3 regions of the Nocardioides hankookensis genome follow, and region 2 is predicted to be linked to each of the others. Evidence: riboswitches for the same ligand, from Rfam matches in the RefSeq annotation. Region 2 holds a riboswitch; each other region holds the start of a gene.

Region 1 (10,378 bases), on a different contig from region 2:
ATGCGCGAGCGCGCCCGCCTGATCGGCGCCGAGCTCCTGCTCACCTCCCGCCCCGGTGGCGGTGTGGTGCTGAGGGTCCGAGCGCCCGGTGCGCTCGGCATCAACGACCTCGACTCGGGCACCGAGTCGCAGACCGGAAGGGTCCCCGCATGACAACGCCTACTGCTGGCCAGACCACCCCGACCACGGTGCTGCTCGTCGACGACCACGACCTGGTCCGCGCGGGCCTGCGTGGCGTCTTCGACCGCGAGTCCGACCTCGCCGTCGTGGGGGCAGCGTCCACCGTGGCGGAGGCGATGACGGCCTACGCCGACCTGCGGCCCGACGTCGTGGTGACCGACCTCCAGCTCCCCGACGGCACCGGCATCGACATCGTGCGCGCCGTACGCCGGGGCAACGACAAGACCGGCCTGGTCGTGCTGACCATGCACACCGGTGACCGGCCGCTGCTGGCTGCGATGGATGCGGGCGCGTCGGCGCTGGTCGGCAAGGATGCCCCCTCCTCCGACGTGGTCAACGCCGCCCGCCGTTCCGTGGTATCACCGCGGTCGTTCGCAGCGGCCGGTCTGCTCCAGGCCCTCGGTCGTCGGGCCGCCCGCGAGTCGGGACGCCTCTCGGACCGGGAGACCGAGATCCTGCGGTTGCTCGCAGACGGGCTGGGCATCGGTGAGATCGCCGGTGAGCTCTACATCAGCCGGTCGACGGCGAAGACGCACGTCGCCCGGATCTACCAGAAGCTCGGAGCCGCCAACCGCGCCCAGGCCATCGTCATCGCGATGCGCACCGGGTTGCTCTCGAGCGTCGACACGATCGGCGTCTAGCCGACCGCGGTCAGTTCTCGCAGTCCGCGTCCCCGCCGTTGGCGGAGGCGATCTGTCCGGCCAGCTTGTCGCAGCCGGGGTCTAACAGGGTGTCGCGGACCATGCCGCCGAGCGTGAAGACGACCGTCACGACCAGGGCGGCGATGCCGGCCACGAGCAGGCCGTACTCGACGGCCGAGGAACCAGTCTCGTCATGGGCTCGCATCAGCTGCTCCTCGCTGCCGATTGAGTGTCCAACGTCCAGAAATGTGTTTCGGCCGTGGTCCGCGTTGCGGGGGTCGCGGACCACGACCGAAAGCTTGGGTAGGTCAGGCGATCACGAGCAGTCGGCGGTGCTGGCGCTGTTCGTCGCAGCGGCCTGCTCACCCGAGATCGAGTCACAGGTGTCCTGGAACGTGTCGCTGATCATGCCGCCGAAGATGAAGACGACGGCCACGATGAGGGCCGCGATGCCGGCCACGAGCAGGCCGTACTCGACGGCGGAGGCGCCGGCCTCGTCGCGCTCGGCGCGGGAGGTGTGGAGGAGGTTGCGCAGGTGCTCCATGGTGAATCCCTTCAAGTTCGCACCGGGCCGGTGGGGGTACCGGTTCTGCCGGTCCGGGGCTTGCCCCGATGACAGGAATCCTCGTCCGCCCCGTGGTTGAGCGGGATCGGGTGATGGTCTCGACCGGAGTAGTCCGTTCGGGCCATACGGGTCCGCCGAACGTCCTGCTGTCGGATCGGCTCAGTACCCGCGATCGTCGAGCTGGCGGGCGATCGCGATCCGGGTCAGCCCGATCGGGTGCGAGCCGAACCAGAACTGGGACACGGCCGGCGGGGTCGGGTCCGCGAGCGAGCGCAGCGCGAGCTCGCGCTGCACGGCCTCGAACGCGCGGGCGTCCCGGGTGACCAGGAGCGCGTCGACGTCGGCCCGGGTCTCGATCTGCCGGCTGATCGCGTTCTGGATCGGCGAGGAGAGCAGCGTCCCGATCGCGACCAGGGCGAGCACCAGGGGTACGACGGCGGGGTCGCGCATCGGCGGGCGCCCGCGTCCGGCGAGCGCGCCCACGAGGAGCGCGAGCAGGCCGACCCCGAAGACCGCTCCCGCGGCGCCGATCAGGGTGCCGGTGCGCGGGTCGTCGTGCTTCGCGTGGGCGAGCTCGTGCGCGACCACCGAGAGCGTCTCGTCGCGCGGCACGTCGTTGACCAGGTTGTCGTAGAGCACGACCCGGCGGGTGCTGCCGAAGCCCGACACGTAGGCGTTCAGGGTCGTCGTACGCCGCGAGGCGTCGGCCACCAGGACGTCGTCGACCGGGACGCCCTCCTGGTCGGCCAGGGCCAGCACCTGGGTGCGCAGCGGCCCGTCCGGCAGCGACGTGAAGTCGTTGAAGATCGGCTCGACCAGCACCGGGTAGACGAACGAGCCGAGCACGACGAGCGCGCCGGCCAGGGCCGCGGCGACGGCAGGCCAGGCCCGCTCCCACCGGCGTGCGCAGCCGATCAGCACGACCAGCAGGACCGAGGTCGCGAAGACCTGCACCGCCTCGGTGCGCACCAGGTCGGCGGCGAAGCCGCCCCAGCCCTGCTCGCTCAGCCCGTAGTCGAGGACGTGGCGGCGCATCAGCACCGCGAAGGGCAGCGTGATGACCCGGCCGACGACCACCACGGCCGCGACCGCGAGCACGACCCGCACCCACCACCAGCCGGGCAGCCGCCCGACCAGCCGTGGACCCCACCGGCTGAAGCCGAGGACGCAGGACACGACGAGCGAGACCGCGAGCGAGCTCCAGCTCCAGACCCGTGCCCAGCGCGAGTAGTCCTCGGCGCGGGCGATCTGCTCGGCGGTGAAGACCGACGCGGCCGGCACCGGGCCCGGTGTGCCGCCGGGCACCGGGTGCCAGGGCACCAGCAGGATCGCGAGCACCACGAACGCGCTGCCCCCGACGGCGGTGACGACCAGGGCGACGCGGCGGTCCGGCGTCGCGGTCACGAGGCCAGCTCCTGCAGCTCGCTGCGCCAGTCGGCGGTCAGCTCCGCGACGGTCAGGCCGGTCTCGGCGACGAGCGCGGCCGGGAGGGGCTGCCCGCGGTCGACGGCCCGGTAGAACGCCACCAGGTCCGCCTCGCTGGTCTCCTGCGCGATCTCGCGGCACGCCAGCCAGGCGCTTTCGTACGTCGCGCCGAGGTGCGGCGTCCGGGTGCCGAACGCCCCCTCGTCGGGCAGCCGGCGTGGCGCGCCGCTTCGTCGTACGGCGGCGATGATCTGGGCGGCCGACCGGTCCACCGGCAGGTCCACGTCGCGCAGCGCCACGTAGTCGGCGAACCCCTCGAGCAGCCACAACGGCGTGCGGCTGTCCCAGGCGCCGGTCGCGACGTGGGTGGTCTCGTGGCTCATCACCACCTGGGCGCCGGTCGGTCGCAGGCTGCCGAAGACGTCGGGGTTCACGAACACGTGCACCGGCGAGCTCGGCGCGCTCGAGCCGTCGGCCGAGGTCGTGACCGCCGCGATCTGGTCGTAGTCGCCCTCCTTCGCGCCCAGCGCGGCCTCGAGCGCGTCCACGGACGCGGGCACCTCGACCACCAGGCCGCGGCGCCAGCTCGGCAGCACCCGGCGCACGACCGGCACGGCCGCCTCGGCGCGCGCGGCGTAGTCGTCGGCGACGTCGGAGGAGCCTGCGACGACCACGAGTGTCGAGGGCGTGCGCCGTACCTGCACCGGCCCGGACAGCCAGACCGGCGAGACCCGCCCGCCACCGCCGAACCCGGCCAGCGCGACCCGGTTGCCGTCGTCGACCAGGTGCACGTCCACCTCGGCGCGGCCGGAGACCGTGTCGAAGCCCCGGAACCGCCAGGTCGCGTCGACCGCGGCGTCCCAGGCACCGTCGGAGGTGGGCGCACCGTCGTCGTCGACGTAGCGCAACGTGAAGTCGCCGACGTCCAGCGCGTCCGCGTTGGCGACCAGTGCCGCCAACGTGTCGCCCGCGGCCGGGTCGCCCGCCGGCGCCAGCGCGCGGGCGGCGTCCTGGTCGCGCTCACGCACTGCCGTCTCGAACGCCGCGAGCGTCGTGGTCGCGAGCGTCGGCTCGACGCTGGGGCGGGCGGCGCGCGGCGCCGGCGCGACGTACGTGTCGTCGTGGGTGAGCGACCAGGCGAGCAGGGCGGAGGCGACCAGCAGGCACAGCGAGAGGCCGGCCACCCACCAACGCGGGCGACCGGCCTCTCGAGGCTGATCTGGCGTGACGCTCACCCCGGCATTCTGCCGGGTGGCTCCTAGCCGGGGCGCACCGCACCGACGTACGGCATGGCGTGCAGGCTCGTGACGCGAACACCCGAGCTCGGGTTCTCGGCGTTCACGATCATGCCGTTGCCGATGTACATGCCGACGTGGCTGATCGGGCTGTAGTAGAAGACCAGGTCGCCGGGCTGCAGGTCGGACTCCGCGATGTGCGGGCCGGTGCTGTACTGCGCGCTCGAGGAGTGCGGCAGGCCGACGCCCGCCTGGGCCCAGGCCATCATCGTCAGGCCGGAGCAGTCGAAGGCGCTCGGGCCGGCGGCGCCGTACACGTAGCTCTTGCCGACCTGGGCGAGCGCGTACTGGACCGCGGCGGCGGCACGACCGGAGACCGGGACGTCGGACGGGAGCCGCACGACGCCGCGCGAGAGCATCTCCTCGCGCTCCTTCTCCTTGAGGTCGCCGAGCACGGCCTGCGCCTCGGCGAGCTTGTCGTCGACGACCGACTTCTCCTTCGCCAGGACCTTCTCGGTCTCAGCGACGTCGGCGGCGCGCTTCTCGGTGGCGCTCTGGCGGATGCTCAGCGCCTGCGCCTCGGTGGCGTACTTGTCGAACAGCTGCGACTGGAGGTCGTTGAACGCCGACATCGTCGAGAGCTGCGCGAGGAAGGACTGGGGGTCGTCGGACAGGGCGACCTGGCCGACGGTGGAGAGGCTCTGCCCCTCGTACTGCCGCACGACCGAGTCCTGGACCTGGCCGCGGACCTCCTCGAAGGCGTCGTCCTGGCGGTCCTGGTCGGCCTTCAGGGAGTCCAGGTCACCCTGGAGGTCCTTGAGCTCGAGCTTGGCGTCGTTGTAGCGCTCCTGCGCCTGCTCCGCCTCGTGGTAGAGCTTGTCGACGCGCTTCTGGACGTCGTCGATGCTGGGCTCGGCCTGGGCGGGCGTGGTCGGCATGAAGCCGACAGCGGCGATCATGGCGCCACCCGACAGCATCGTGATGAGTCGCTTGCGGCTCTTCTGCACGGGCGGGCGTTCTCCTTGTGACGTCGTACGCCTACCGGGTGAGCTGACGGATTCGGGCACGACATTTGCCCTACCCCGCTCCGAGGTGGCCCGAGTGCCACCGCCGTCACAGGGATTCACCCCTGGCAGCGGGCGGGCCCGCTACCGATGGTTCCCCGGCTCCGGGCCTCCGACAGGTCGACGGGCCCGGACTCAGCGCGGTGGCCGCGCGCACCTGAGTGATGCACGTCCTCGGCCACCTGAGCGACTGAGGTTAGTCTGCGCCCCCACTGTCGCCAAACTCTCCATCGGCAACGCGCCGTAAATTTGCAAGGAGTTTGTGCGCGGCCCTGCCGAATCGGGTGGCCACCTGTCACACAGGTCACATCCGCCCCACCAGTCACTCAGGCGGACTCCATGTGCGGCGGGTCCACCGGCCGCACCAGTCGCAGCGGCGGGACCAGCCCGCTCTCGGCCAGGACGTCGAGCGCGCGCTGCTCGTCGTCGTCGAAGGTCAGCTCGGGGGGTGGGCCCAGCAGCACCGTGACCACGCAGTCGTGGCAGTGCAGCCCGCGCACCTCGCAGGTGTCGCAGTCGATTCTCGTGCTCATGTCAGGAACGCTCCCAGCCGCCACCGACAGTGGGGTCCGGCACGACGGCCCTCCGGCGTGTCGCGCGCACGACTGCCCACGCGAGGAAGGCCAGGAGCAGGTCGCCGCCGGTGAGCAGCGCGCGGGTCAGCAGCGCCAGCGCCGTGGCCGTGGTGACGCCGGTGACCGGCGCGAGCAGCGCGACCAGGGTGACCTCGCGGGCACCGATGCCCGCGGGGGCGAGCACGACCAGCACGCCCACGGCGTACGCCGTCGTGAACGCCCCGGCGGCGACCGGGAAGAGGTCCACCGACGGGCTCGGGGCGAGCGCGATCATCGCGGCGGCGTAGCAGGTCCAGGTGACCGCCATCAGCCCGACGAGGACGCCGACGGCGCCGGGCGAGAGGCGCAGGTGGCCGGAGCCGCCCGCCAGCCGGGAGCCGACCCGCTCGACGACCGGGGGCGTGAGGCCGACGACGCAGCCGACGAGCCCGAGGACGACCAGCCACGTCGGCAGCCCGGGCGTCCACCAGCCGGAGACGGCGAGCATGCCGGCGACCAGGCCGGAGGTGGCGAGGTTGAGCCAGAGGAACATCAGGGAGGTGCCGACCGTGACCCGCATCGGCACGTCGAAGCCGCGGGCCAGGTCGGCGTGCGCGCCCATCGACCAGACGGAGCCGGGGATGTACTTGCCGAGCTGGCCCACGAAGAAGACCCGCTGGCCCTCCCCCGGCGGCATCCGGTGGCCGTAGCCGGCGAGCAGGCGCAGCCAGGCGACGCTGGTGACCAGCAGCCCGGCCAGCACGAGTGCCGCGGCGACCACGAGCCCGACGACCGACGTGCGGTGCACCGTGTCGAGCAGCTCGCCGCCGCGGTCGTGCAGGCCCCAGAACGCGAACCCCAGGACGGCCGCCAGGAAGACCCAGCGGAGCACGTCCATGAGCCGCCCGCGGGTCATGCGGACACCTCGCGGCGGGGTACGGCGATCACGGCGGTCCGGGTGGGGTAGGGCAGCGACGGCGTGACGCCGCGGGTCCAGGTCACGTGCAGCCGCGTCCCGAGCGCCTCGATGGCGTCGCGGTAGCGGGCCCGGTCGACGTTGTCGAAGAGGATCAGGCCGCCGTCCGCGAGCCGGTCCAGGGCGCGCACCAGGCACGCCTCGCGGGCCCGGCCGTCGATCACGATCAGGTCGAACTCGCCGTCGACCCGGTCGATCGCGTCGGCGTACGCCGTGAAGTCGAGGCCCGCGAAGCCCGGCTTGGCGGAGGTGACCCCGCCGGGGCCGCGGCGCGGCTCGACGACGAGGAGGTGCACGTTGTCGAGGTCGCGCGCGCTCAGCTCGCGGGCCATCCGGCCGCCCCAGGCGGCGTCGTGCTCGATGCTGGCGACCGCCGCCGCCCGGGTCGCGAGCCACAGCGTCGAGGCGCCGGACCCCCACTCCAGCACCCGGGCCCGCGGGCGGGTGCGGAGGAAGTCGTCGACGACGTCGATCGCGTCGAAGGTCCACCAGGGCACGCCGAGGCGGAACATGTCGTCGGCGTCGTAGACCGCGAGCAGCGACCGCACCCACAGGCCGCTGCGGGACCGGCCGGCCGCGCGGTCGAGGACGGCGAGAACGCCGGTCGCCGCGAGCACCGAGCGCAGCGTGTGCACGGACCAGACGTAGAGACGCTTCACCGGACGGTCCCCTCCTCGAGCTGCAGGCCGAGCACCCGGACGTCGTGGTCGGCGTCGCGCACCCGGACCAGCAGCCGCCCCTCGCCGTCCTGCGCCGCGAGCGCGGCCGGGACGGCGGCGCGCAGCGTCGAGCCGTCGCCCGCGACGGGCACAGCCTCGCCGTTGACCTCGAGGCTGACGCCGTGGCCACCCTCGACGTCGAGCACGACGACCAGGTCCCCGCCGCGCGCCCACTCCGGCAGCGTGAAGCCGATCTGCCCCGACTCCCGCGACAGCCCGACGCCCGGCTCCACGTGGCCGCCGCTCCAGCCGCCCAGCAGGGCCGAGCCGCCGTTGCCGTCGCTGGTGAACCGCAGCCCGCCGGCCGGGTAGTCGGTCGTGACCAGGTCGCAGGTCGCGACGTACGACATCGTCATGGTGCGCCACCACATCCGCCGGGTGACGTCGGCGACGCGGGTGCAGTTGGCGCCGATCCGGTCGACGCCGCTCATCACGGCGAGGAACTCCGTCTCGGGCGCGGGCCAGGTGCCGCTGCGCAGGCCGTCGTACGGCGCGAGCGGGCCGATCGGGTCCGTCGTGCAGTCCTCGTGGCCGTCGTTGGACCAGCGCATGAAGTCGGCGCCAGACCCGTTGGGCTGACAGGTCACCCAACCGCCCTGCGGCACCTCGGGCGCGAGCTCGCGGACGCTCGTGCGCCAGTAGTCGGTCGGCAGCTCGAAGTCGGCCCAGTGATCGGCGACCGTCGGCGCGAGCAGCATCGCGGGCACCGTGCGGACCGTGTAGTTGTAGGGGAACACCTGGGCCTGCACCACCACCGGCACGACCAGGGCCGCACCGACCAGCAGCGGGACGGAGACGCGCAGCCAGGTACGTCGCTCCCCCGCCACCGCACCGAGCAGCACGGCTGCGCCGACGGTCGCGAGCACCGCCAGGGCGGGGTAGGCGAAGAGCAGCTGGCGCAGGCCGTTGTAGAGGTTCGAGCCCCGCACGATCGAGAGCACCGGCAGGGTGAACGCCTGGAGCAGCACCAGGGCGAGCACGACCCGGCGGGTGTCGGTGCCCTGCCGTCCGACCCAGAGCCGGCGGACGGCGACCGCGGAGCCGAGGCCACCGAGCAGCAGCAGGAGCGTCGGTACCTCGGCGAGCAGGAAGACCGGGATGTACCACCGGCTCACGCTGCGGTCACCGAACCGGGAGGACTCGAGGACCGAGCCGAGCAGGGCGTCGGCCGGGGTCGCGAACGGCGCGGGGTAGACGACCGCGACGACCCCGACGGCCACGACGAGCGCGGCCCCGATCGTGAGCGCCCCCGAGAGCCGACGTCCGCGCGGGAGGAACACGGCGGCGACCACGGCGGCCAGGGCCAGGCCTGGCCAGATGCCCGGGCGGGTGCCGGCGGCCAGCACGATGCCCGCCACGACGGTCGCCGCGCCGGCGAGCGCCGTACGCCGTCGGGGGGCGACCACGACCACGGCCAGCCCGAGCGTGGTCAGCGTGTAGCCGGTCGCGACCGGCACGTCCTTGACGTTGAACATCGCGTGCCCGGTCCACGCCGGCATCGCCGCGAGCGCCGCGGCCGCGAGCAGGCCCCACGACCACCGGTGCAGCACCAGCCGGGCCAGCGTGGCGGCCGCGGCCAGGCACCCGAGCGAGAGGAGGCCGAGGCCGAGGTGGCGCGCGGCGTACGCCGTCGCGGTGGCCGAGACCTCCCCGGAGCCGTCGGTGCCCGCAGCCAGGGACCACAGGTGCAGCAGGCTCATCGTCACCGGTGCGTAGACGAACTGCTGGTCCTCCCACGGCCCGGGCTTGCCGTCGAGGAGGTCACCGTTGAGGAGGTACCAGCCCGGTCCGAGGTAGTTGCGCATCCGCAGCACGTGGTAGGTCTCGTCCCACGAGACCCCGGTCCGCCACCCGCCCACGAAGACCATCACCGTCGTCACGGCCAGCACCGCGACGCCCACCGCGAGCAGTGGGCGCGGCACCCCCGACGTCACGCGCGTTGGCCCAGTCCGCGGTTGCGGGCGTGCACCACCATCTCGGCGAGCAGGCCGAAGAGCGTGAGCTGGAGGCCGACCATCACCATCAGGACGCCCGCGATCAGCAGCGGCCGGTCGCCGATCGGCTCGCCGAGCACCTTGACGACGGTCAGGTAGCCCAGGGTGAGCATGCCGAGCAGGAGGCTGGCCATGCCGACCGCGCCGAAGAGGTGCGAGGGCCGGTTCTCGTAGCTGAGCAGGAAGCGCACCGTGATCAGGTCGGCGAAGCCGCGCCAGAAGCGGGCCAGGCCGTACTTGCTGGACCCCGACATCCGGGCGTGGTGCTCCACCGGCACCTCGGCGACCCGGTAGCCCATCCCGTGCGCGATGACGGTGAGGTAGCGGTGCATCTCGCCGTACAGCATCGGCGAGACGTCCTCCGCCACGGCGGCGCGCATCACCTTGTAGCCGGAGTTGAAGTCGCGACCCGGCGCGCCCGAGAGCAGCGCGGTCGTGCGGTTGTAGAGGCGCGAGGTCGTGCGCTTGACGAAGCGATCGCGGCGCACGAGCCGGGCCCCGGTCACGAGGTCGGCGCCCGCGTCGATCTCCGCGAGGAGGCGGCCCAGCTCGGCGGGGTCGTCCTGGCCGTCGGCGTCCATCATCGCGACGACGTCGGCGCCCCCGTCGAGGGCGCGGCGGAAGCCGCGCTGGAGCGCCGGTGCCTTGCCGAGGTTGTGGCGCAGCGTCTCGAGCTCGAGGCCCGCGTGCTCGGTCATCAGCTCGATGACGACCTTGCTCGTGTCGTCGCGCGACCCGTCGTCGACGACGAGCACCCGCCCCTGCGGGTCGAACGCCGTCACCTCGTCGAGGAGCCGTGGCAGCAGGACCCGCAGGTTGTCGGCCTCGTCCAGCGCCGGAAGTACGACCCAAAGCACGCTCGCATGCTCGCGACCAGGGATGAACGAACCGTGAGCGACGTGTGGCGTGTCGGTGGCCGCTCCGGGGCGTGTTCCTCAGGCCGCGGCGTACGCGATCCGGATGACCGCAGGCGTCGGTGCCCGGGGTGCCCCGCTGGTCTGCCGGTGTCCCGTCGGCAGGCAGGT
Region 2 (10,378 bases):
GCGCGGGGCAGGGAGAACGACAGGTCGTGCATGAGGGTGCGGCCCTCGAAGCCCTTGCTGAGGTCCTGCGCCTCGAGGACGACGTCACCGAGCCGCGGACCGGCCGGGATGTTGATCTCGGAGGTGTCGATCTTGCGCATCCGGTCGGCCTCGGCCGCCATCTCCTCGTAGCGCGCGAGACGCGAGCGGCTCTTGGTCTGCCGGGCCTTGGCGTTGGAGCGGACCCACTCCAGCTCCTTCTCCAGCATCTTGGCGCGCTTGGCGTCCTTCTGCCCCTCGATCTTGAGGCGTTCCTTCTTCGTCTCGAGGTAGGTCGAGTAATTGCCCTCGTAGGGGTGCGTCTGGCCCCGGTCGAGCTCGAGGATCCACTCGGCGACGTTGTCGAGGAAGTACCGGTCGTGGGTGATGGCCAGGACGGCGCCCGGGTAGTCCTTCAGGTGGCCCTCGAGCCACTGCACGGACTCGGCGTCGAGGTGGTTGGTGGGCTCGTCGAGGAGCAGCAGGTCGGGCTGCTGGAGCAGCAGCTTGCACAGTGCGACGCGGCGTCGCTCACCACCCGAGAGGTTGTCGACGATCGCGTCCGCCGGCGGGCAGCGGAGCGCGTCCATGGCCTGGTCGAGGCGGCTGTCGAGGTCCCAGACGTTCGCGGCGTCGAGCTCGGTCTGGAGGTCGCCCGCCTCGGTCGCGACCTTGTCCTGGTCGGCGTCGGGGTCGCCCATCATCATGTAGAGCTCGTCGAGCCGGGCCATCTTGCCCTTGATCTCGGCGACGGCCTCCTCGACGTTCTCGAGGACGGTCTTGCCCTCCGTCAGCGGCGGCTCCTGCTGGAGCATGCCGACCGTCGCCGCCGGGTCGAGGATCGCGTCGCCGTTGTTGGCCTTGTCGAGCCCGGCCATGATCTTCAGCAGCGAGGACTTGCCGGTGCCGTTGGGTCCGACGACGCCGATCTTCGCCCCGTGCAGGAACGAGAGGGTCACGTTGTCGAGGACGACCTTGTCGCCGTGGGCCTTGCGCACGTTGCGCAGGGTGAACACATATTCCGCCATGGTCCCCGAGCCTAGTTGCCGGACCGTGACGGGACCCGATCGGGGTCACGGCGTCTCGGCCCACGGGCGACGCACTAGGCGGCCCGCTCGGGCTCGACCTCCTGCACGGCCGGCTGCTCCGGGCGCTGCGTCTTCGTGAACGCGCTGGTGCCCCGGCTCAGGTCGTGGCCGACGTGGATCGCGTCGATCTCGAAGCTGAGGACCTCCACGTCGTTGCCGTTGACGTAGGTGCGCGTCTCGAGCCGCCCGTGCACGACGACGGGGTCACCGCGGTGCAGCGAGCCGGCGCAGTTCTCGGCCAGCGCCCGCCAGGCGGTCACGGAGTACCACTGCGTCAGGCCCTCCGACCAGGTGTCGGTCCGGCGGTTGTACTTGCGCGGTGAGCAGGCGAGCCGGAAGCTCGCGACCGGGACGCCGCCGGCCTCGCGCAGGCTCACGTCGCCGCCGAGCCAGCCACGCACGGTGATGGTGCTGTCAGACATCTTCTTCTCCTCGTCTCGATCCAGGTGGACGGTTCGAGACTCGGCGGCAGCACCGACAGCAGGCGTCCGCCGGGCCACCGGCTGGGGAAGGCGCTGTCAGACGTCCGGCCTGTGGACGGAAAGTGGCTCGGACGGGTCAGGCGCGAGCGCGGGCCAGGCCCTCGCGGACCGCGGCGTACGCCGCCAGCTCGGCCTCGACCGGCTCGATGACGAGCTCGTGGGTCACCGTGTTGACCCCTTCGCGGAGCCGCTCGTCGGCGCGGGTCGCGCGCCGGCGCGCCATCCCTCGCACGAGCAGCCGGCCGACCAGCCCGAGGACCAGCCCGAGCACCACCCCGCCGACCAGGAGCACCACCGCCAGGGCGACGCCGCCGACCGAGATCGTGTCGGGGTCGTTGATCCGGCCGAGGCCGGCCAGCGCGCCGGTCCACCCGAGGCCGGCCACGGCCGCGAGCAGCAGGAGCCACTGGAGCACCCGGACGATGCCAACCCACGCGGGCAGTCGCGCGGCACCGAGGTCGGTGTCGGCGAGCGCCTGGTCGAGCCGGTCGCCGAGCTGGTCGAGGCGCGACGCGGCGCCCCGGCGTACGGCGGCCACCCAGGCAGGGGTCATGCCGGTGCTGAGCTTGTCGGCGAAGCCGCGCACCTCGTCGTCCACCCGCGCGCGCTGCACCTGGGTGGCGGCGGGCAGGGCGGCGCGGGTGCGGCCGCTGAGCCGGCGGCCGTCCTCGCCGAGGTCGAGGTCGAGGCGCTTGAGCGGGTCCGACTTGATGCCACCGAGCCAGCCGAGGACGGGCCAACCAGTCGCCTTGTTGCCGCGCCGGCGCAGGGAGCGCTCCAGCGCCTCGACCACGACGGGCACGCCCGCCGCGTCGGCGAAGGCGTCGTCGAGCTCGGCGACCTGGGTCGGCTCGACCACGCGGGTCTGGACGTCGCCGTTGGCCTCGGCGAGCCGGCCGGCGGCCTCGCGGATGTCGGCGTCGAGCCGGGCCCGGGTGGACTGCTTCTCCGCCGAGCGGCGCGCGATCTCGGCGCGCAGCTCGGGGATGCCGGTGCCGAGGCGCGCGCTGATCGGCAGCACCGGCACGCGGTCGAGACCGTCCTCGTCGAGGAGGCGCCGGATGTCGTCGAGCATCGACTGGCGACGCTCCTCGGGCACGGTGTCGATGTGGTTGAGCACGACGAGCAGGACGTCCTGCTGCTCCACCGACGGCTTGAGGTAGCGGTCGTGGATCGCGGCGTCGGCGTACTTCTGCGGGTCGACGACCCACACGAGCAGGTCCGCCAGGGAGACCAGGCGGTCGACCTCGAGGTGGTGGGCGACCTCGGTCGAGTCGTGGTCGGGCAGGTCGAGGAGCACGACGCCGTCGAGCTCGGCCTGCTGGTCGCTGCGGCCGAGGTCGAGCATCGAGTCGCGGGTCGTCTGGTGCCGCGGTGGGATGCCGAGCCACTCGAGGAGCTCGTCGGCGCCGTCGCGGCCCCACACGCAGGCGGTCGCCCACGACGTGGTCGGACGGCGTACGCCGACGGCGGAGAGCTCGAGCCCGGTCAGCGCGTTGAAGGTGGACGACTTGCCGGAGCCGGTCGCGCCGGCGATCCCGACGACGGTGTGGGTCGCGGACAGCTTCAGGCGGCCGGCGGCGCGGTCCACAACGCCCCGCGCAGCGTCGACGAGCCCGTCATCCAGGCGTCCCCGGGCGGCCGTGGCCGCGCCGTCGAGGCCGTCGATGCGGGCACCGATGTCGGTACCGCGGGTGACCAGCCGGTCGGTCCCCTCCAGCAAGGACGTCATCTTCTCCCTCGACCTGCCCGCAGCAGGGCGTGCTCCTCGTGACAGTGCATCCACCACCCTAGGGCCTGGACCCCCGGACGACGGGATCAGGGCAGGGGTTCGGCGCCGGGTCGGCTCTGCTCGTAGCGCCGGTCGTCCACGCGACGCGCGGCGGAGCGGACCTGCCGGCCGGCCTCGCCGTCGAGCCCGAGCCCGTCGAGCAGCCCCAGTGCGCGGCCGCGCTCGGCCGCCAGGACGGAGCCGATCCGGCGTTCGAGGTCGGCCCGGCCCCGGGCGACGAGCCTCGCCGAGTGCTCGCCGAAGACCGCGTCGAGCAGCGTGCGGCCGACCTCGGCCCCGCTCTCGTGGTCGTCGGGCGCGGTGTCGGCGAGGACCACGACGGCCAGCGTCACGGCCAGGCCGCGGGCACCGTACGCCAGGTAGCGAGAGGTACGGCGGTCGCCGTCGTCGGCCTTCACGAGCTCGGTGAGCTGCTGCTGCCAGGCCCGCACCTCGCCCTCGACGCTGCGCCGCAGGCCTCCGGACGCGCGCCCCAGGTCGTCGGCACCGGCGAGCACCGGGCCGGCGGTGCCGAGCTCGGCCCAGGCGGCCGCCGTGCTGGTCGCGGCGTCCTCGGCGTGGTCGACGACCATCAGCTCGACGGCCGACTCGATCGCGACAGCGACGCGCTCGGCCTGCTGGCCGGAGCCCTTGACCGCGTTGACGAGCCGGTCCCGGATCAGGCCGACCCGGCCCTCGAGCGATCGCAGCAGCTCGCCGGTGCCGGCGAACTCCCGCCACCGCGCGGCGACCTCGCCGCGGAGCAGGGTCCCATCGGTGGCCGCGGTGACGGCGCGCTGCTCCGCCGCGGCGTACGCCGTGGTGGCGGCCTCGCGGAGCGCGTCGGCGGCCGAGATCTGGAGGGTGAGCGCGTCGGCGAGCCCGTGCGCCTGGCGGGCCAGGGAGCGCACGGTGCCGTCGAGCGTCTGCCGTACGACGGCGGAGCGGGCGCCCGGGTCCTCGGCGAGCGACACCAGCCAGGCGCGCACCTCGGCCACGACGCTCGCGTCGAGCAGGCCCTCCTCCGAGACCGGCGCCTCGGCGACCGTGAAGAGCGGGGAGTCCTTGAGGCCGCGGGCCGCGAGCATCCGGGCGAGGTGGGTGGCGACGGTGCGGACCGCGTCGGCCGGCGTCCGGTCGAGGACGATCGCGACGGAGGTCGACCGCTCGGCCGCCCGCTTGAGGTGCTCCCACGGGACCTGGTCGGAGTAGCGCGCCGCGGAGGTGACGAAGAGCCACAGGTCGGCAGCCGCGAGCAGCTGCGTCGCGAGGACCCGGTTGCCCTCCTCGACGGAGTCGACGTCGGGGGCGTCCAGGATCGCGAGCCCGGGCGGCAGGGTGTCGGAGGCGACCAGCTGCAGCGAGTGCCGGTCGTCGGTGGGCTGCTCGACGCGGACCAGCTCGGGCAGCAGCCGGTCCTGGCCGAACCACTGCGCGTCGTCGGGGTGGTGGACCAGCACGGCCGACCGGGTGGTCGGGCGGAGCAGGCCGGGCGCGGTCACCCGGCGCCCGACGAGCGAGTTGACCAGGGTCGACTTGCCGGCGCCGGTGGACCCGCCGACGACCGCGAGCAGCGGCGCCTCGACCGTCATCTGCCGGGGCAGGACGTAGTCCTCGAGCTGCTCGATCAGCTGCTGGCGGGACACGCGCAGCTCCGCGGCACCCGGGACGTCGAGTGCCAGCGGCGCCGCCTTGAGCGCGTCGTGCAGCTGCACGAGCGCGGTGAGCATGCGCGAGTCGTGGTCGGGAGTGACCGTCATCTGGTCGGTACCACCTGTCCGGGGAAGGCGATCGACGGTCGGAGCGCGTCGATCCTCTGGAGGAACTGCTGGCCGCGGGCCGCGTAGTCGGGCGGCGGCGTGCCTCGCAGGTAACGGTAGTGGAGAAACCCGAGCTCGATGGCAGCCTGCTGGTACTCGCGCATCGTGCGCTCGGCGTCGCGGCCTCCGACCTGGCGTGCGTACGCCCGGCTCTGCCGTCGCGCCGACAGGTCGACGACCCACCCGATGTCGGTCGCCGGGACCAGCCCGCGCGAGGCCGCGTCGGTGAGCGCGGAGGCGAGCATCCGTCGCTCGGAGCTGCGCGACCAGATGGCCAGGCCGACGACCGCGATGAAGACCGGGGTCATCAGCACCAGGAAGGTCACGGCGAAGTGGCCGAGGTCGTAGGCCGAGGCGGTGTTCCAGACCGCGTGCGCCACGACCGCGCAGGCGTAGCCGGCGAGCGGCCACAGCACCCGGCCGCCCGTGCTGCGCGCGTTGACCGCCAGTCCGACGCCGACGCCGGTGAAGGTCGTGAAGAGCGGGTGCGCGAACGGGCTGATCACGCACCGCAGGATGAAGGTCGAGGTCACCGCCTCGGTGCCGCCCGGGCCCAGGCCGTCGGTGCCGTTGTACGCCGCGGCGAGGTAGAAGATGTTCTCGGTGAAGGCGAAGCCGACGCCCACCATCCCGGCGTACACGATGCCGTCGAGGACGCCGTCGAGCTCGGCGCGGCGCCACCACAGGAGCAGGATCAGGAAGAGGCCCTTGCACGCCTCCTCGGTCACCGGGGCGACGATCTCCAGCGTCTGCTGGTCCGTGAAGCCCGCGACCAGGCCGCCGATGCCCTGGAGCAGGATCGCCGCGGCGGTGGCCACGAAGCAGCCCCACAGCAGGCCGGCGGCCAGCAGGCTGCGCGGCTCGGGCTCGTAGCGGTCCAGCCACAGGTAGCAGGCCACGATCGGGCCGACCGGCACGGCGGCCAGCAGCGCCCCCAGGGCGATGCTCGACGGGGCGCCGGAGAGCGCGGCGATCGCGAGGATCAGCAGCGCTCCGAGGGCCACGAGCACCGTCACCACGACCGTGAACGCGGCCGACGACACGGCGCTCTCACGATGGGTTCCGGGCATGGGCGGCAGCCTATCGGGGGTGATCCGGAGGGCCGGATTCCCGGCGTACAGTGAGCCTGTGAGCGAGAACCAGTCCAGTCCAGCGGCCAGCACCGAGCCCAAGACCGAGTCGCACGACCCGGCCGTCCCCGCGGCGTACGCCGCGTTCATGCGCGAGGGCTGGGGCGACCGTGAGCTCGACCTCCCGGTCGCGGCCGTCGCGGGCCCGGCGGCGCAGCGCCGGCAGCGGCTCGCGGAGGCGTTCCCGGGCGAGCGGCTGGTGCTCCCGGCCGGGACCTACAAGGTGCGCGCCTACGACACCGACTACCGCTTCCGTCCCGACACCGCCCACACCTACTTCTCCGGCAACCAGACCAGCGACGCCGTCCTGGTGGTCGCCGACGGCGAGTCGGTCCTCTACGCCCGGCCCCGCTCCTCGCGCGAGACCGACGAGTTCTTCCGCGACCGGCAGTACGGCGAGCTCTGGGCCGGCCGCCGTCCGTCGCTCAAGGAGATGTCGGACTCGCTCGGCCTCGAGGTCCGCCACATCGACGACCTGCCGTCCTTCGACGACGGCCCCAAGACCCGCGACCTGACGACCGACCCGGAGCTCGCGCGGGTCGCGTCCGAGCTGCGCCTGGTCAAGGACGAGTGGGAGGTCGAGCAGCTCCAGGAGGCGTGCGACATCACGACGCTCGGCTTCGAGGACGTCGTGCGCGAGTGGGACCGCGTGCTCGAGTTCGGCGAGCGCTGGATCGAGGGCACCTTCTTCCGCCGGGCCCGCACGATGGGCAACGACATCGGCTACGACTCGATCGTCGGCGGCGGCAAGCACGCGACCACGCTGCACTGGATCGACAACACCGGCCCGATCACGCCGGGCGAGCTCGTGCTGCTCGACATGGGCGTCGAGAACACCTCGCTCTACACGGCTGACGTGACCCGCACGCTGCCGATCGACGGCCGCTTCACGCCGCTCCAGCGCGAGCTCTACGACCTCGTCCACGCCGCCCAGCAGGCCGGCATCGAGGCGCTCAAGCCGGGGGAGGCGTTCCGGGTCGGCCACAACGCGGCCATGGACGTGCTGGCGCACGGGCTCGAGGACCTGAAGCTGCTGCCGGTCTCTGCCGAGGAGGCGCTCGACCCCGAGAGCCGGGTCTACGCCCGCTGGACGCTGCACGGCACCAGCCACATGCTCGGCATGGACGTGCACGACTGCGGCCAGGCCGCACCCGAGTCGTACGCCGAGGGCACCCTGGTCGAGGGCATGGTCCTCACCGTCGAGCCGGGGCTGTACTTCCAGGAGGACGACCTCCTGGTGCCGGAGGAGCTGCGCGGCATCGGCATCCGGATCGAGGACGACCTCCTGATCACGGCGGACGGGTCGACCAACCTGTCGGCCGCCCTCCCCCGCACCTCGACCGAGGTCGAGGAGTGGATGGACCGCCTGCGCGGCTGAGCACGCAGGCGGCCCGTCTCGTCAGCTGATCAGGCTGATCAGGCCCGGATCAGGCGCAGCTGGGCCAGGCGCCCCAGCCCTGGCCGTCCTGGATCCGCTCGGCGACCCGGATCTGCTCGCGCTTGGTCGCGCGGCTCGGGAGGTGGGCGAACTTCCGGCCGCCGTACCCGTTCCAGGTGGACCTGCTGATCTGGAGACCGCCGTAGTAGCCGTTGCCGGTGTTGATGTGCCAGCGGCCGCCGGACTCGCAATGGGCGATCCGGTCCCAGGTGCGGGTGGAGGCCGCGTCGGCCGTCGTCGTGGTGGCGACGACGGGCGTGATGGTGGCCGCCGTCAGGGCAGCCGCGGACACGAGAGTGCGCATGCGCATGGGTTCTCCTCGACGCCTGCGGAGTTAGCTGTCGGGTTCGGGCGGAGAGTGGCCCGGCCGCACGGGTGCGGCTTCACCCCGAGGGTCGTCGTACGACCCGGAGACCTGGGTCCCCCGTCCCCGTCCTCGGAACTCGAGTCACACGCAGCCGGACGGGGCTCGGCGTGGCTGCGGGCGGTCCCGGTCTGCCGGGACTCCTCGACGGTAAAGGGCTCGGCGGAGCGATCCAAACTCGCTCAGACGCCTCTCAGACCGGGCTGCCACCCTGAGGCGTGCCCGCCGACCACTCGCTCTCGCCCCGTGCCCACGCTCTGCTGACCCGGATCGAGGCGTGGTCCGACGCCGGCCCTGTGCGGGCCGCTGTGGTGAAGGTCATGGTCACGGTCGGCGGTCCGCTGGTCATCGCCGCGGGCGTCGCGATGCTGGTGCTCCCCGGTCCGGGGCTCGTGGTGATCGCCCTGGGCTTCGCGCTGCTCGCGCTCGAGTACGACTGGGCGCGGCACGCGCTCGGGCTGCTCGGCCACGGGCTGGGCCGCGTCAAGCGCGCGCTCTTCCCGCACGAGTCGTCGCCCGCCCGCAAGCTCCTCGGCCTGATGACCACGGTCGGCTTCGTCGTCGCCACGACCGTCCTGACCTCGGCGGTCACCGCGCTGATCGGCACCCAGGCGCTGGCCTGATCGCGGTCAGGGGGTCGGCAGCAGGGGTCCCGGCCACGGCGTCGACCGCGCCATGGTGATCGCGCGCTTCATCACGAACGGGTCGGCCTGGTTGTAGAGCCACGGCCGACCGAACCACACGAACCCGTCGACGTAGCGCCGGGCGGTCGTCCGGTTCTCCTCGGTGAGCCCCCAGTCCGGGGCCGCGGTGCGGACCGTCGGCGGGATGCCGAGCGTGACGCAGCGGGTCTGCGCCGCGGTCCGGCAGACGCGGGCGTTGTCCTTGAGATCGCCCTTGCGGGCCGGGATCACGTCGGGCCAGGCCATCGGGCGACCGCTCTTGGCGGTGTCGAGGATGAAGTGCTTGTCGCCGTACCCGTCGCGCTGGAGGATCCCGACGATGCTCGCGCCCTGGGCGATGTTGGCGTCCGGGCCGTTGTAGTGCGTCGAGTCCAGGGCGAAGCCGCGCGCGTACTCGATGCCGGTGCGCTCCAGGAGCGCGGCACACCGCTCCGGGTCCGCGCCGTAGCCGTTCTGGCACCAGTCGGCGGCACCGGCGTCGATGTAGACGCTGGTGCGCGGCAGGGCCGAGAGCGTGCGGGTGGCCCAGGTGAGCAGGCGGGCCTTGGCGGGGCGGTCCGGGACGCACCACAGGAACGGGCCGTCCGGCTGCATCACCACCAGCATCGGGGTGTCCGCGATGCCCGCGGCGAGCTGGTTGATCCAGCGGCGATAGCTGCGCTTCTCGGCGGCGGTGGACCGGCGCTCGCAGCCCTCCTGCTCCCACGGCTTCATCCGGAAGACCGCGATCTGCACGAGCTTCTCGGGGTCGCCGGCCTGGGCCGAGGCGATGTGCTTCTCGACGGTGGACCGGATGCTGGAGTCGGGGACCCAGCCCCCGAACCACTTGGTCCGCGGTCGCAGCCCGAGCTTGGAGAGCAGCGCGGCCTTGGTGCCACGGGCCTTCAGGAACGGACCCGACACCTGGTCCTGCGGACCCTGGTAGACGCCCCACACGCGGCCGGCGAGCGGGTTCGTCGGGTTCTCGGCGTACGCCGGCTCGGCCGCCTGCCACACCTCGACCGAGGGGGCGAGCGGCTCCCGCGCCGCCGTGGCGCCTGGGGTCGGTCCGGTCAGCAGGGTCGCGAGCAGCAGCAGCAGCAGCAGCAGCAGCAGCGCGAGGCTGCCGCGGGCGGCTGACGATCGCACGGTGCTCCTCTCGGACCGGTCTGGACAAGGGTGCCGACCGGAGGCCCGGCCTGTTCACGGATCGGCAGAAATGCCCGTCGCCTGAGCGTCCGCGAATGGGTGGCCCGCGGCGGTGCGTCGTACGATGGGGGTGCAGAGGGTTTCACGCGTCTTGGAGGTGGGTTCGGCGCGTCGTACAGACGCACCCGAAAGGCACCGACCGTGTCACCCCTCGCCTCCTACCGGCGGCTCTTCGAGCTCGCCGGCACGCCGTACGTCGTCGTCGCGTTCCTCGCACGGCTCCCGCTGGCCATGAGCCAGCTCGGCACCCTCCTCCTCGTCTCCGAGGCCACCGGCAGCTACGGCCTCGGTGGTCTCGCCGCCGGCGCCCTGGCCGTCGCCAACGCGATCGGCGCGCCGTTCGCCGGGTCGCTGGCGGACCGGGTCGGCCAGCGCCACGTGGTGCTGGTGCAGTCG
Region 3 (10,378 bases), 140 kb from region 2:
AGCCCGCCTCCCGGCGCCCACGCCGTGGAGGCGCTTGGTGCTGTTCGTGGTGCTGCTCGGTCCGGTCACCCTGCTGGTGCTGCTCCCGGTCGGTCTCGGCCTCGAGCGCTACGTCATGACCGGCAGCTCGATGGACGGCAGCATCGGCCGCGGGTCGATCGCCTTCGAGCGCGTCGTGCCCGTCAGCGACCTGCGGGTCGGCGACGTCATCACCTACCCGCACCCCGACGGCTCGGACCAGGACGCCCTCGTCACGCACCGGGTCGTGGCCATCGACCGGGGCGCGATCCGCACCCAGGGCGACGCCCTCGACACGCCCGACCCGTGGGTGCTGCACCCGGACGGACCCACGATCTCTCGGGTCGAGTTCGCGGTGCCGTGGGTCGGCTGGGCCTACCTCGTCCTCTTCCACCCGGAGGGCTGGCTGCTGACGGCGGCGTTCGCGGCCGCTCTGGCGCTGCTCCTGTCACGGCGGCTCCGGCACGCGCCCGCGGCGCCGTCCGTAGCAGATCCCTCCGAAGCGGCCGACGCCGGCCGCGCGGTCTGGACGCGCGAGGCGAAACGGTGAGCAGAGCGCTGGACCCGGACCCCCGTGGCCCTATGCTCGCTCCCATGGCGCAACGGGTCCTGGTGGTGGAGGACGAGGAGGACATCGCTTTTCCCCTTGTCCGCACCCTAGAGCGCGAGGGCTACGACGTCGAGTGGGTGGAGAGCGGCCAGAAGGCCCTCGACACGCTCGCCTCGCTCCCCGAGCTCGTGATCCTCGATCTCGGGCTTCCGGACATCGACGGCCTCGAGGTCTGTCGACGGGCTCGCGAAGCCGGCTACACGGGGGCGATCATGATCGTCACCGCCCGTGCCGGCGAGCTCGACCGGGTGGTCGGCCTCGACTACGGGGCCGACGACTACTTGGCCAAGCCGTTCGGGCTGGCCGAGCTGCAGGCGCGCGTGCGTGCCCTGTTGCGCCGTACCTCCTCACCGCAGACCGCCGGCGTCGACGAGGCATCCCCCGACGGGGTGCGCATCGACGTCGAGGCCCGGCGTGTCTACGCCGGCACCGAGGAGGTCCCGCTCACCGGCAAGGAGTTCGAGGTCCTCTCGATCCTGGCCGCCAACCGGGACAAGGTCGTCTCCCGCGGTCGGCTGATGGCCGACGTGTGGGACGAGAACTGGTACGGCTCGACCAAGACGCTCGACGTCACCATCGGTCGGCTCCGCCAGAAGCTCGAATCAGTAGGCGTGACCGATCGCGTGGTGGCCGTTCGAGGTGTGGGTTTCCGCCTCGAAGGCGGCCCCGCGGATGCGTAAGCGCCTCACCGCTGCCTTCATCGTCCTCAGCATCGTCCTCCTCCTGGGGGCGGGGCTGGTGCGCACCTACGTCCTCCAGGACCTGGTCCGCGAGCAGGTCGCCGGCCAGCTCGACCAGGAGGCCGACCTGGTCGCCGCGATCGTCGCCGACCGCGAGGCCGCCGGTGGCACCGTCGACGAGGAGTTCCTGACGACCCTGGTCGGCCCGAAGGACCAGCTGACGTACGACGCCGGCCCGGGCGACGACGACCCCCTGGTCGTCACCGGCAAGGACTACGCGGGCGACGGCGACCCCGACGAGGACGTCTCCGCCGGCGCCACCGTGACCGGCGGCGGGATGGTGACGGTCAGCGAGTCGTCGTCGGTGATCCGCGACGTCATCGGCCGCGACATCGGCTCGATCGCCGCGCTCTTCCTGCTGATCGGCGTCGCCGCCGGCATGGCCGGCTTCCTGATCGCCTCGGCGCTGTCCGCGCCGTTCCAGAAGCTCGCGATCGCCGCCGCCGCCCTCGGCCGGGGCCGCTTCGACCTCGACCTGCCGTCGACCCGGATCCCCGAGGCCAGCTCGATCGCCAACGCGCTGCGCTCCAGCGCGCTCGCGCTCGAGGACCGCGTCCACCGTGAGCGCGCGTTCGCCGAGCACACCTCCCACGTGCTCCGGACCCCGCTCACCGGCATCCGGCTCGAGCTCGAGGACCTCAGCCTTCGCAACGACCTGCCCGAGGACGCCCAGGAGACCGTGGCCCGCTGCCTGGCCCGGGTCGAGGAGGTCTCGGCCGTCGCCGCCGAGCTGGTCGAGATCACCCGTCGCGGCAGCCTGGTCGTCGGCGCCGAGGTACCGATCTCGGACCTCTCGGCGCAGCTCGCCCAGCGCTGGGCCGACCGGCTGGCCGCCCGCAACCGGGCGCTGACCGCGGCGGTCGAGGGCGACCTGACGCTGACCTACACGCCCGGCCCGGTGGAGCACGCCACCGACCTGCTCCTCGCGGACGTCGTACGCCGGGGGACCGGTGCGGTGCGGATCGTCTTCAACGCCGCCGCCGACGGGCACCTGCGCATCACCGTGCTCTGCGCGGGCCACACCCCGGGCACCGAGCTCGGCGGCGAGACCGTCGACCGGCTGAGCCAGGTGCGTGCGGTCGTGGAGGCCCTCGGCGGCCGGGTGACCGGCGACCATCCCGCCGACGGCATCGAGGTCCTGCTCCCGCGCCGCTGACGGCACAATGGCGCCCATGACGCGCCCCGTGGAGACCTGGCTGACCGACATGGACGGCGTGCTCGTCCACGAGGAGGTGCCGATCCCGGGCGCCCAGGAGTTCATCGAGGCGCTCAAGTCGTCGGGCCGCCCCTTCCTGGTGCTCACGAACAACTCGATCTTCACCCCGCGCGACCTGCGCGCCCGCCTGCTCGGCAGCGGCATCGACGTGCCCGAGTCGGCGATCTGGACCTCGGCGCTGGCCACCGCGCAGTTCCTCGAGGAGCAGCGCCCGCACGGCACGGCGTACGTCGTGGGGGAGGCGGGGTTGACCACCGCGCTGCACGACGTCGGCTACGTGATGACCGACCGCGACCCCGACTACGTGGTGCTGGGGGAGACCCGCACCTACTCGTTCGAGGCGATCACCCGGGCGATCCGGCTGGTCGCGGGCGGCGCGCGGTTCATCGCGACCAACCCCGACCCCAGCGGCCCCAGCCAGCACGGCCTGCTGCCGGCGACCGGCTCGGTCGCGGCCCTGATCAGCACGGCGACCGGGCGCACGCCGTACTTCATCGGCAAGCCGAACCCGCTGATGATGCGCAGCGCGCTCAACCGGCTCGAGGCGCACTCGGAGACGACCGTGATGATCGGCGACCGGATGGACACCGACATCATCAGCGGCCTCGAGGCGGGGCTGCGCACGATCCTGGTCACCACCGGCTCGACCCGGCCCGAGCAGGTCGAGACGTTCCCCTACCGGCCGACCCGGGTGGTCGACTCGATCGCGGACCTGGTTTCCGAGGTTGCTGGGCAAACCGATGGCGGGAGCGCTCCCACCGCCGTAGGGTGACCGCGTGACCGAGCCCACAGTGCGCCCGCGGTGGGCTGCGCTGTGGCGGTCGGCACCGCTGCGGCTGTTCCGCACGCCGGGGTGGCTGGCGCTGGTCCTGGTCGCGGTCACGCTCCTGGTCGCCTCCTTCGTGGCCCCGCCGCTCTTCGCCGCCACCGCGCGCTCGACCGCACTGGGCGAGGGGCTCGGTGCGGCCGCGGGTGCGCCGTACGGCCGCGACTCGGGCGACCTGCGCGTCACCTGGGACGCCGTGCTGCCCCCGGACGCCGAGGCGCTCGTGGTCCGGCGGCTGCAGGCGCTGACCGGGTACGGCGCGCCCGCGATCACCGCGACCGGCATCGGGCAGAGCCGGACCCGCAAGGGCGTCGTGGCGGCCGCGGGTCGCACGGAGCCGTCGGTGCTGTGGACCCACGACGGCGCGATCGAGGCGCTCGGCGGCGACGAGGACGACCCGGGCATCTGGCTGGCCGCCGACGTCGCCCGGCGGCTCGGCCTCGAGGTCGGCGACCGCGTCCAGATCGGGCTCCAGCAGACCTTCCTCCCCGACGCCCCCCAGCTCAGCCCGACGGTCCTCGCCGGCACCTACGAGACGGCGCCCGGCTCGTCGCTCCCGACCGCGCTGCGCGGCATGCCGGACGCCGAGCGGTGGTACCTGCCGGTCGACCCCGACGACCCGTCGCACGGCAGCCCGCTCGCCATCGGCAACCGCCGCACGATCGACCGGCTGCTGCTGCGCACCGGCGAGGCCCCGTTCTACGTCGCCGACCTACGGCTCCACGACGGCATCACGCCCGACGACGCCACCACGACCGTGCGGCAGGTGCAGCAGCTCGCGGACGACGCCTTCGCCTCGACGCCGCTGGCCTCGGCGCTCAGCCAGGGCCTGCCCCTCGGTGGTGCCGAGCTCGCGGTCGCGACCGGGCTCCCCGACATCGTCTTCGAGGCCGACGCCACGGCCGACAGCGCCCGCGACCAGGTCCGGCCGTACGCCGTGGCCGGACAGGTCCTCGCGGCCGCCCTCCTGGTCGCCGGCTGGGTGCTGCTCGGACGGAGCCGCCGCCGGGAGCAGCTGCTCGCCTCGGGACTCGGGCTGCGCCCGGCCGAGGTGGCCGCGCTGGCCGCGCTCGAGGTGCTGATCGCCTGCGTGGTCGCCGCGCCCCTCGGCATCGCCCTGGCCTGCCTCGGCGTCCTGACCGCGGGCCCGCCGACCGACGCCGGGCTCGCCGTCGCCTCCGACGACGTGGTCCGGGCAGTGCTCGCCGCCGGTGCCGCGCTGCTGCTCGTCGCCGCGACCACCGCCCTGGCCGCGATGGGCACCGACCGGATGGACCGGCTCTCGCGGTTGGGTCGCGGCCGTCGCGCGGTCCCCTGGACCGCCGCCCTGCTGGCCGCCACAGTCGTCGTCGCGGCGGCGGTGCTCACCATCGAGGTCGGCGACCGCAGCGGGTCCGCGCTGACGATGGTCTTCCCGGTGCTCGTCGCGGCCTCCGTGGCCGTGCTGATCTCGCGTGGGGTCGCCTGGCTCCGCGGTCGACGGCTCGGGCGGACGAAGGCCGGCAGTGCCCGGTGGCTGGCCACCCGGCGTACCGGCCAGGTGATGCGAGAGGTCACCGCGCTGACCGCGGTCGTGGGGATCGCGCTGGGGCTCTTCGCCTACGCGCTGACCGTGCACCGCGGGATCGAGGAGGGGGTGGCCGACAAGACCGCCGCCCTGGCCGGCGCGTCGACGTCGATCGAGGTGGCCGAGGACTTCCGCGGCAAGAAGATGCGCGGCCTGGTGACCCCGCCCGCCGACGGGACCTCGATCGTGTGGCGGCGCTCGGTCGCGATCCTGCCCGACTTCGGCGACGAGCCCCTGATGTCGATCGAGCCGACCAGCTTCGAGGGCGTCGCCGACTGGGGCCGCTCGGGCGAGCTCGACGCCGGCCGCGACCTGCTGCCGCGCCTGGAGCGCACCGTGAAGGGCGGCAACCCGCGGGTCCTCCCGGTGATCCTCGCCGGCACCACCGACTCCGAGGTCGGCGACCAGGGCACCCTCGACTTCAACTCGGAGTTCCAGATCTCGTTCGAGGTCGTCGGCGTCGTGTCGGCGTTCCCCGGCTCGGAGACCGAGACCGGCAACTCGACGGTGGTCGCCAGCAGCCGCCGGCTCTTCCGGCTCGTCCTCAAGACCGTCAACCCCAAGCTGGAGGGCGCCTCCAGCAAGGACGCCGGCGCGTTCGAGTCGTGGGTGTGGTCCGACGGCTCGTCCGCCCAGCTGCGCCGCGACCTCCGCGCCGCCGGCGTCGCGAACGACGGCGACGTCGTGACCTCCGCCGAGGAGGCGATCTCCAACGGGCTGATCGCCTCGACCTGGGCCGCCGGCTACGTCCTCGCGCTCGGCGTCGTCATGCTCGTGCTGGCCCTGGCCGGCGCACTGGTCCTCGCGCTCCGGCTGGCCGACCGCGACACCGTCTCCGACGTGCTGCTGTCCCGGATGGGCTGGTCGTCGCGCGAGCTCGCCCGGTCGCGCTCCTGGGAGGTCGCGTACGCCGTCGCGACCGCCGTCCTCGCCGCGCTGGTCGCCGGCGCCGTCCTGGTGCTCGGCCCCACCATCATCGACGCGGCCGCGACCATCCCGCCGCTCACCCGCCCGCGTCCCGGCGTCGCGGACCTGGTCGTCCTGCTCGTCGTGCTGGTCGTGACGGTGCTGCTCGCCTGGCTCCTCGGCACCCGCCGCGCGAGCCGGCGCAATCCGGCGGAGGTGCTTCGTGGTGGTGGCTGAGACCGTGTCCGCTCCCGCCGTCAGCTGCGAGGACCTGGTCAAGGTCTTCCGGTCGGCGACCGGGGAGACCCATGCCCTGCGCGGCATCGGGCTCGAGGTGCACCCGGGCGCGTTGACCGTCGTCGCCGGGCCGTCCGGCTCGGGCAAGAGCAGCCTGCTGACGATGCTGGGCGCCCGCGACCGGCCGAGCGCCGGCACCCTGACCGTTCTGGGCAGCGACATCGGCGCCGCCTCGACCCGCGACCTGCGCCGGCTGCGGCGCAGCCGGATCGGGTTCGTGCCGCAGCGCTCCGCGCTCGCGGTCTTCCCGCACCTGCGCGCCGTCGACCAGCTCCGCCAGGTCTCGTCGTGGCGCGGCGCCGACGGCGACCCGGCCGAGGCCCTCACCGCGGTCGGCCTCGAGCACCGCGCCGACCACCTGCCGCTCGCGCTCTCCGGCGGCGAGCAGCAGCGCCTCGCCGTCGCGCTGGCCCTGGCCGGCCGACCCGCGCTGGTGGTCGCCGACGAGCCGACCGCCGAGCTCGACCACGCCAACGCCGACGTCGTCGTCGACGCACTGCTGGCCGCGGCCGCCGACGGCGTCGCGGTGGTGATCAGCAGCCACGACGAGCGGATCATGCACCGCGCCGACCGGCTGCTCCGACTGCGCCACGGCGTGCTCTCCAGCGAGACCACCCGCCGCGACACCACCGGCGTCATCGACGCGACCGGCCGGCTCCAGCTGCCCCCGGCCGTGCTCGACCTCTTCCCCTCGCGCCGCGTGATCGTCGAGGTCGACGCCGACGGCGTACGCCTGCGGGCGCCGGAGGGGGAGTCGTGACCGCGCTCGAGCTGGTCGGCGTCGCCCACGGGTACGGCGCGGGCGGGCGCCGCGTCGAGGTGCTCCACGACATCTCCGTGCGCGTCGAGCCGGGCGAGCTGGTCGCCCTGGCCGGCCCGTCGGGCTCCGGCAAGTCGACCGTCTGCCACCTCGCGGCGGGCATCGAGCACCCCGACCACGGCACCGCGACCCTCGACGGCCGCCCGACCGCGGAGATCGCCGACTGGTCGATGATCGCCGTGGTGCCGCAGCAGCACGGCCTGCTCGCGGGGCTGACCGTCGAGGACAACATCGTGCTGCCGGCCCACCGGGCCCGCGTCGACCCGGCCGAGCGGTTCGCCCGGCTGGCCGAGGACCTCGACCTGGTGGCGTTCGCGCGGCGCGGGGTCACCGACACCTCGCTCGGCGAGCAGCAGCGGGTCGCGGTGGCCCGGGCGCTGGTCCTCGACCCGCGGCTCGCGGTGCTCGACGAGCCGACCGGGCACCAGGACGACGACCACGTCGGCCAGGTGATCGGGGTCCTCGCGGACGCCGCCCGGGCCGGCTCGGCGGTGCTCGTGGCGACCCACGACCAGCGCGTCTGGGAGGTCGCGCACCGCGTCGTACGCCTCGAGGACGGGCGCGTCCTGGGCTGAACTACACGGCTCGAACTGTGTGATCTGCGTCCAGTTGGGCGACGATTTCACGCGGGGGATGTGGCCTGCGCCACGGAAACCGTCGTTTGTGGAATCGTGATCCGTACTTTCGCGTGGCTACCGTCGTTGACGATTGCACCAAGCACACCGGTCCCCGAGCACGCCGAGTCCTGCCCGCTCACGGTACCGGTCCGCCAGGTCGGACACTCGGACCGATCGACGATCTGAAACAGCACGGGCAGGAGTGGGGGATCCACCTTCGCGGCCACACGGCCGCTCGGGGTGAAGCCGCCGACTGGCGGCCGGGCACCTTCCTGCCCGAACCCGACAGCTAACCCCGCAGGCGTGGGAAGGAAACCACGCTATGTCTCTTGCCCTGCCCACAGCTCTGCCGACCCTGGCCCGCGCCTGCGGCCGGACCGGCGTCCGGGTCGCCCTCAGCGGCGCCCTCGCCGTCGGCCTGCTCACGTCGGCGCCGACCTCCGACGCGCACGCCGCCGTCGCCGCGACCCACGCGGCCGCCGCGAAGCACCCGAAGCCGAAGCACCACCGGCCCAAGCACTCCAAGGTCTTCCGCGCGATGACCACCGCGGTCGCCCAGAAGGGCGACCCCTACGCGTACGGCGCGGCCGGCCCGAACCGGTTCGACTGCTCCGGCCTGACCTACTACAGCTTCCGCCGCGCCGGCATCCACGGCATCCCGCGGACCTCCTCGGCGCAGGCCCACTTCGCGCGGCACATCTCGCGCAGCGCCATGAAGCGCGGCGACCTGATGTTCTTCACCGACGGTGGCGGCGTCTACCACGTCGGCGTGTACGCCGGCTGGAAGCACGGTCGCCGGCTCGTGCTGCACGCGCCGTACTCCGGCACCCGGGTGCGCACCGACCCCGTGTGGACCAACAGCTGGTTCCCGGGCACCCTGCGCGGGCGCTGAGGCACCGCCGCTGAGCGGGAGCGGGATCAGCTGAACTTGAAGGAGGCGAGCCCCTCCGCGATCAGCTGCTCCCGCTCGGCCGCTGGGATCTTCGGGTCCAGGGCGTAGCGGATCGTGGTCTCATAGCCGTTGTCCCGGACGGCGAAGACGTCCTCCACGGCATACCGGTCCCTCTTGCCGGAGATGTGGTAGAAGGTGACGCCGTCGATCTCCTGGTCGGGCAGGCGCTTGTACCCCTTCTTCTCGTACGAGTCCTTCACGGCGTCGTACATGAGGTCCAGCGGCAACGTCGGGCCGGCGTACTCCAGGGCCATGAGGGTGACGCTGCTGGTGAAGTCGGGCGACGAGGCGTCGACGGAGAAGTCGACGATCTTCTTCGTCCTCTTGTAGCCCTCCGGGGCGTTCATCGTCGCGTTCGGCATCTTCAGCTGCGGCCCGGTGGCCGGCGCCACGCTCGGTGACGCGTCGTCGGACGGCGACGCGGACGTGCTGTCGCCGGAGGACGACGCCGAGGGCGACGTGGTGGGGTCGGCCTTCGTGCCGGGGTCGTCGTCGTTGCACCCGGCGAGCGCGAGGGTGAGGCCGAGGACGGCGATGGCGACGACAGCACGGGGGCGGGACACGGTGCCTCCTGGTGGTCCGAGAACGTCGTGGTCACCCTTCCCCGCGCGGGCGCGCGATGAAACCGGACGAGCAGCAGGGCCGGGGAGGTTTTGTCGCCGCGCCAACGGGGGAGGTGGGGCTACGAGGGCGCTACGGCGCGAACGGACTCTTTCTTCGGGGGAAGCGCTGAGATGACGACGGGACCACTGGACATCCTGACGATGCTGGGGCTGCCAGAAGCCCTGGTGAACTCGTGCAGGGACATCCTCGAGACACATGCCGGTGAGATCCACCAGGCCGGACCGACCACGATCAACGGGGTCTTCGGCGGCTCGGACGCCGGCTCCGACCTCGACAACCAGGTCAGCATCGCGCACCAGCACGTGAAGGATGCGCTGGAGGAGATGGTCGAGGGCCTGCGGGGCTACGCGACGAACCTCAACGAGTTCTCGCGGCACCTCAACGACACCGACCTCCAGGCCGCGGCCGACCTGACGCCGAGCCGCAAGAACGAGCTCGCGGACGCCGCGTCCCACCTCAACTCGCACAACTTCCACGGTGACCGCTCGGGAGGTGAGGGCTGATGGTGCGCGGACCCCAGGCCGAGCGCCTGACCAAGGCCGTCACCGGCGGCAACCCGGGCGCGGTGAACGGCGCCGCCACGGAGTGGCAGAAGTGCAGTGACGTGCTCACCGGGGTGGGCGACTACCTCAGGAACGCGGCCGGCACCGTCAAGTGGGCGATCGGTGGCGAGACCGGCCCGGCCGTCGACGCCGCCTTCCAGAAGTCCGCCGACGCGATGGAGGCCAAGGCGCAGGTCCTGCTCAAGGGCCACCACGCCCTCCGCCACGCCGGCGACGCGATCCAGACCGCGATCGACCACGAGGCGAAGCTCGAGGACATGTCGGAGCCCACGCCGTACCGGGCGCCCGGCAACAACGCGACCGACGAGGAGCTCGCCAAGGAGGCGACGAGCAAGTCGAAGGAGTCGGCCTTCGCCTCCGCGTTCGCCGCGCAGGAGGAGAAGGCGCGCGCCCACGCCGACGCGCTCGACGAGGCCCTCGGCAAGTCGTCGGCGACGATGAAGGAGATCCACGGCGAGCCCGACCCGCCGCCTCCACCCCCGCCGCCCAGCAGCGCCCCCGGCCGGTCTGGCGGCGGCTCCGCCGGGGTCGGGCCGATGTCGACGGCGACCATCGGCAGCGGCCACGCCGACCCGGGCCACGGGACCACCGGCACCGAGCCGAAGCACCCGCCACGCAACCC

Evidence for each region. Region 2 has a riboswitch for cyclic di-AMP ahead of ACFPYL_RS21605 (transglycosylase family protein). Riboswitches for the same ligand answer to the same signal wherever they lie in the genome.
Region 1: linked by a shared signal. The riboswitch ahead of ACFPYL_RS10670 (C40 family peptidase) and the one ahead of ACFPYL_RS21605 (transglycosylase family protein) in region 2 are both predicted to bind cyclic di-AMP.
Region 3: linked by a shared signal. The riboswitch ahead of ACFPYL_RS22460 (C40 family peptidase) and the one ahead of ACFPYL_RS21605 (transglycosylase family protein) in region 2 are both predicted to bind cyclic di-AMP.

The regions. Positions count from the first base shown of each region.
Region 1 is NZ_JBHSRJ010000004.1:873,853-884,230, reverse strand. It holds gene ACFPYL_RS10700 (sensor histidine kinase) at 1-153, shown strand, start outside; gene ACFPYL_RS10695 (response regulator transcription factor) at 150-821, shown strand; gene ACFPYL_RS10690 (Flp family type IVb pilin) at 832-1,026, opposite strand; gene ACFPYL_RS10685 (Flp family type IVb pilin) at 1,138-1,365, opposite strand; gene ACFPYL_RS10680 (M48 family metalloprotease) at 1,546-2,790, opposite strand; gene ACFPYL_RS10675 (hypothetical protein) at 2,787-4,046, opposite strand; gene ACFPYL_RS10670 (C40 family peptidase) at 4,070-5,053, opposite strand; cyclic di-AMP (ydaO/yuaA leader) riboswitch at 5,080-5,251, opposite strand; gene ACFPYL_RS10665 (hypothetical protein) at 5,437-5,643, opposite strand; gene ACFPYL_RS10660 (lysylphosphatidylglycerol synthase domain-containing protein) at 5,645-6,580, opposite strand; gene ACFPYL_RS10655 (class I SAM-dependent methyltransferase) at 6,577-7,299, opposite strand; gene ACFPYL_RS10650 (hypothetical protein) at 7,296-9,281, opposite strand; gene ACFPYL_RS10645 (glycosyltransferase family 2 protein) at 9,290-10,210, opposite strand; gene ACFPYL_RS10640 (HNH endonuclease) at 10,289-10,378, opposite strand, start outside.
Region 2 is NZ_JBHSRJ010000009.1:446,781-457,158, forward strand. It holds gene ettA (energy-dependent translational throttle protein EttA) at 1-1,046, opposite strand, end outside; gene ACFPYL_RS21580 (single-stranded DNA-binding protein) at 1,121-1,528, opposite strand; gene ACFPYL_RS21585 (GTPase) at 1,665-3,320, opposite strand; gene ACFPYL_RS21590 (ABC transporter) at 3,407-5,119, opposite strand; gene ACFPYL_RS21595 (PrsW family intramembrane metalloprotease) at 5,116-6,249, opposite strand; gene ACFPYL_RS21600 (aminopeptidase P family protein) at 6,308-7,687, shown strand; gene ACFPYL_RS21605 (transglycosylase family protein) at 7,737-8,051, opposite strand; cyclic di-AMP (ydaO/yuaA leader) riboswitch at 8,056-8,199, opposite strand; gene ACFPYL_RS21610 (PGPGW domain-containing protein) at 8,330-8,734, shown strand; gene ACFPYL_RS21615 (glycoside hydrolase family 6 protein) at 8,741-9,922, opposite strand; gene ACFPYL_RS21620 (MFS transporter) at 10,124-10,378, shown strand, end outside.
Region 3 is NZ_JBHSRJ010000009.1:589,768-600,145, reverse strand. It holds gene ACFPYL_RS22495 (hypothetical protein) at 1-568, shown strand, start outside; gene ACFPYL_RS22490 (response regulator transcription factor) at 613-1,308, shown strand; gene ACFPYL_RS22485 (histidine kinase dimerization/phospho-acceptor domain-containing protein) at 1,301-2,524, shown strand; gene ACFPYL_RS22480 (HAD-IIA family hydrolase) at 2,532-3,356, shown strand; gene ACFPYL_RS22475 (hypothetical protein) at 3,361-6,120, shown strand; gene ACFPYL_RS22470 (ABC transporter ATP-binding protein) at 6,113-6,940, shown strand; gene ACFPYL_RS22465 (ABC transporter ATP-binding protein) at 6,937-7,575, shown strand; cyclic di-AMP (ydaO/yuaA leader) riboswitch at 7,790-7,933, shown strand; gene ACFPYL_RS22460 (C40 family peptidase) at 7,940-8,509, shown strand; gene ACFPYL_RS22455 (hypothetical protein) at 8,536-9,132, opposite strand; gene ACFPYL_RS22450 (hypothetical protein) at 9,304-9,696, shown strand; gene ACFPYL_RS22445 (hypothetical protein) at 9,696-10,378, shown strand, end outside.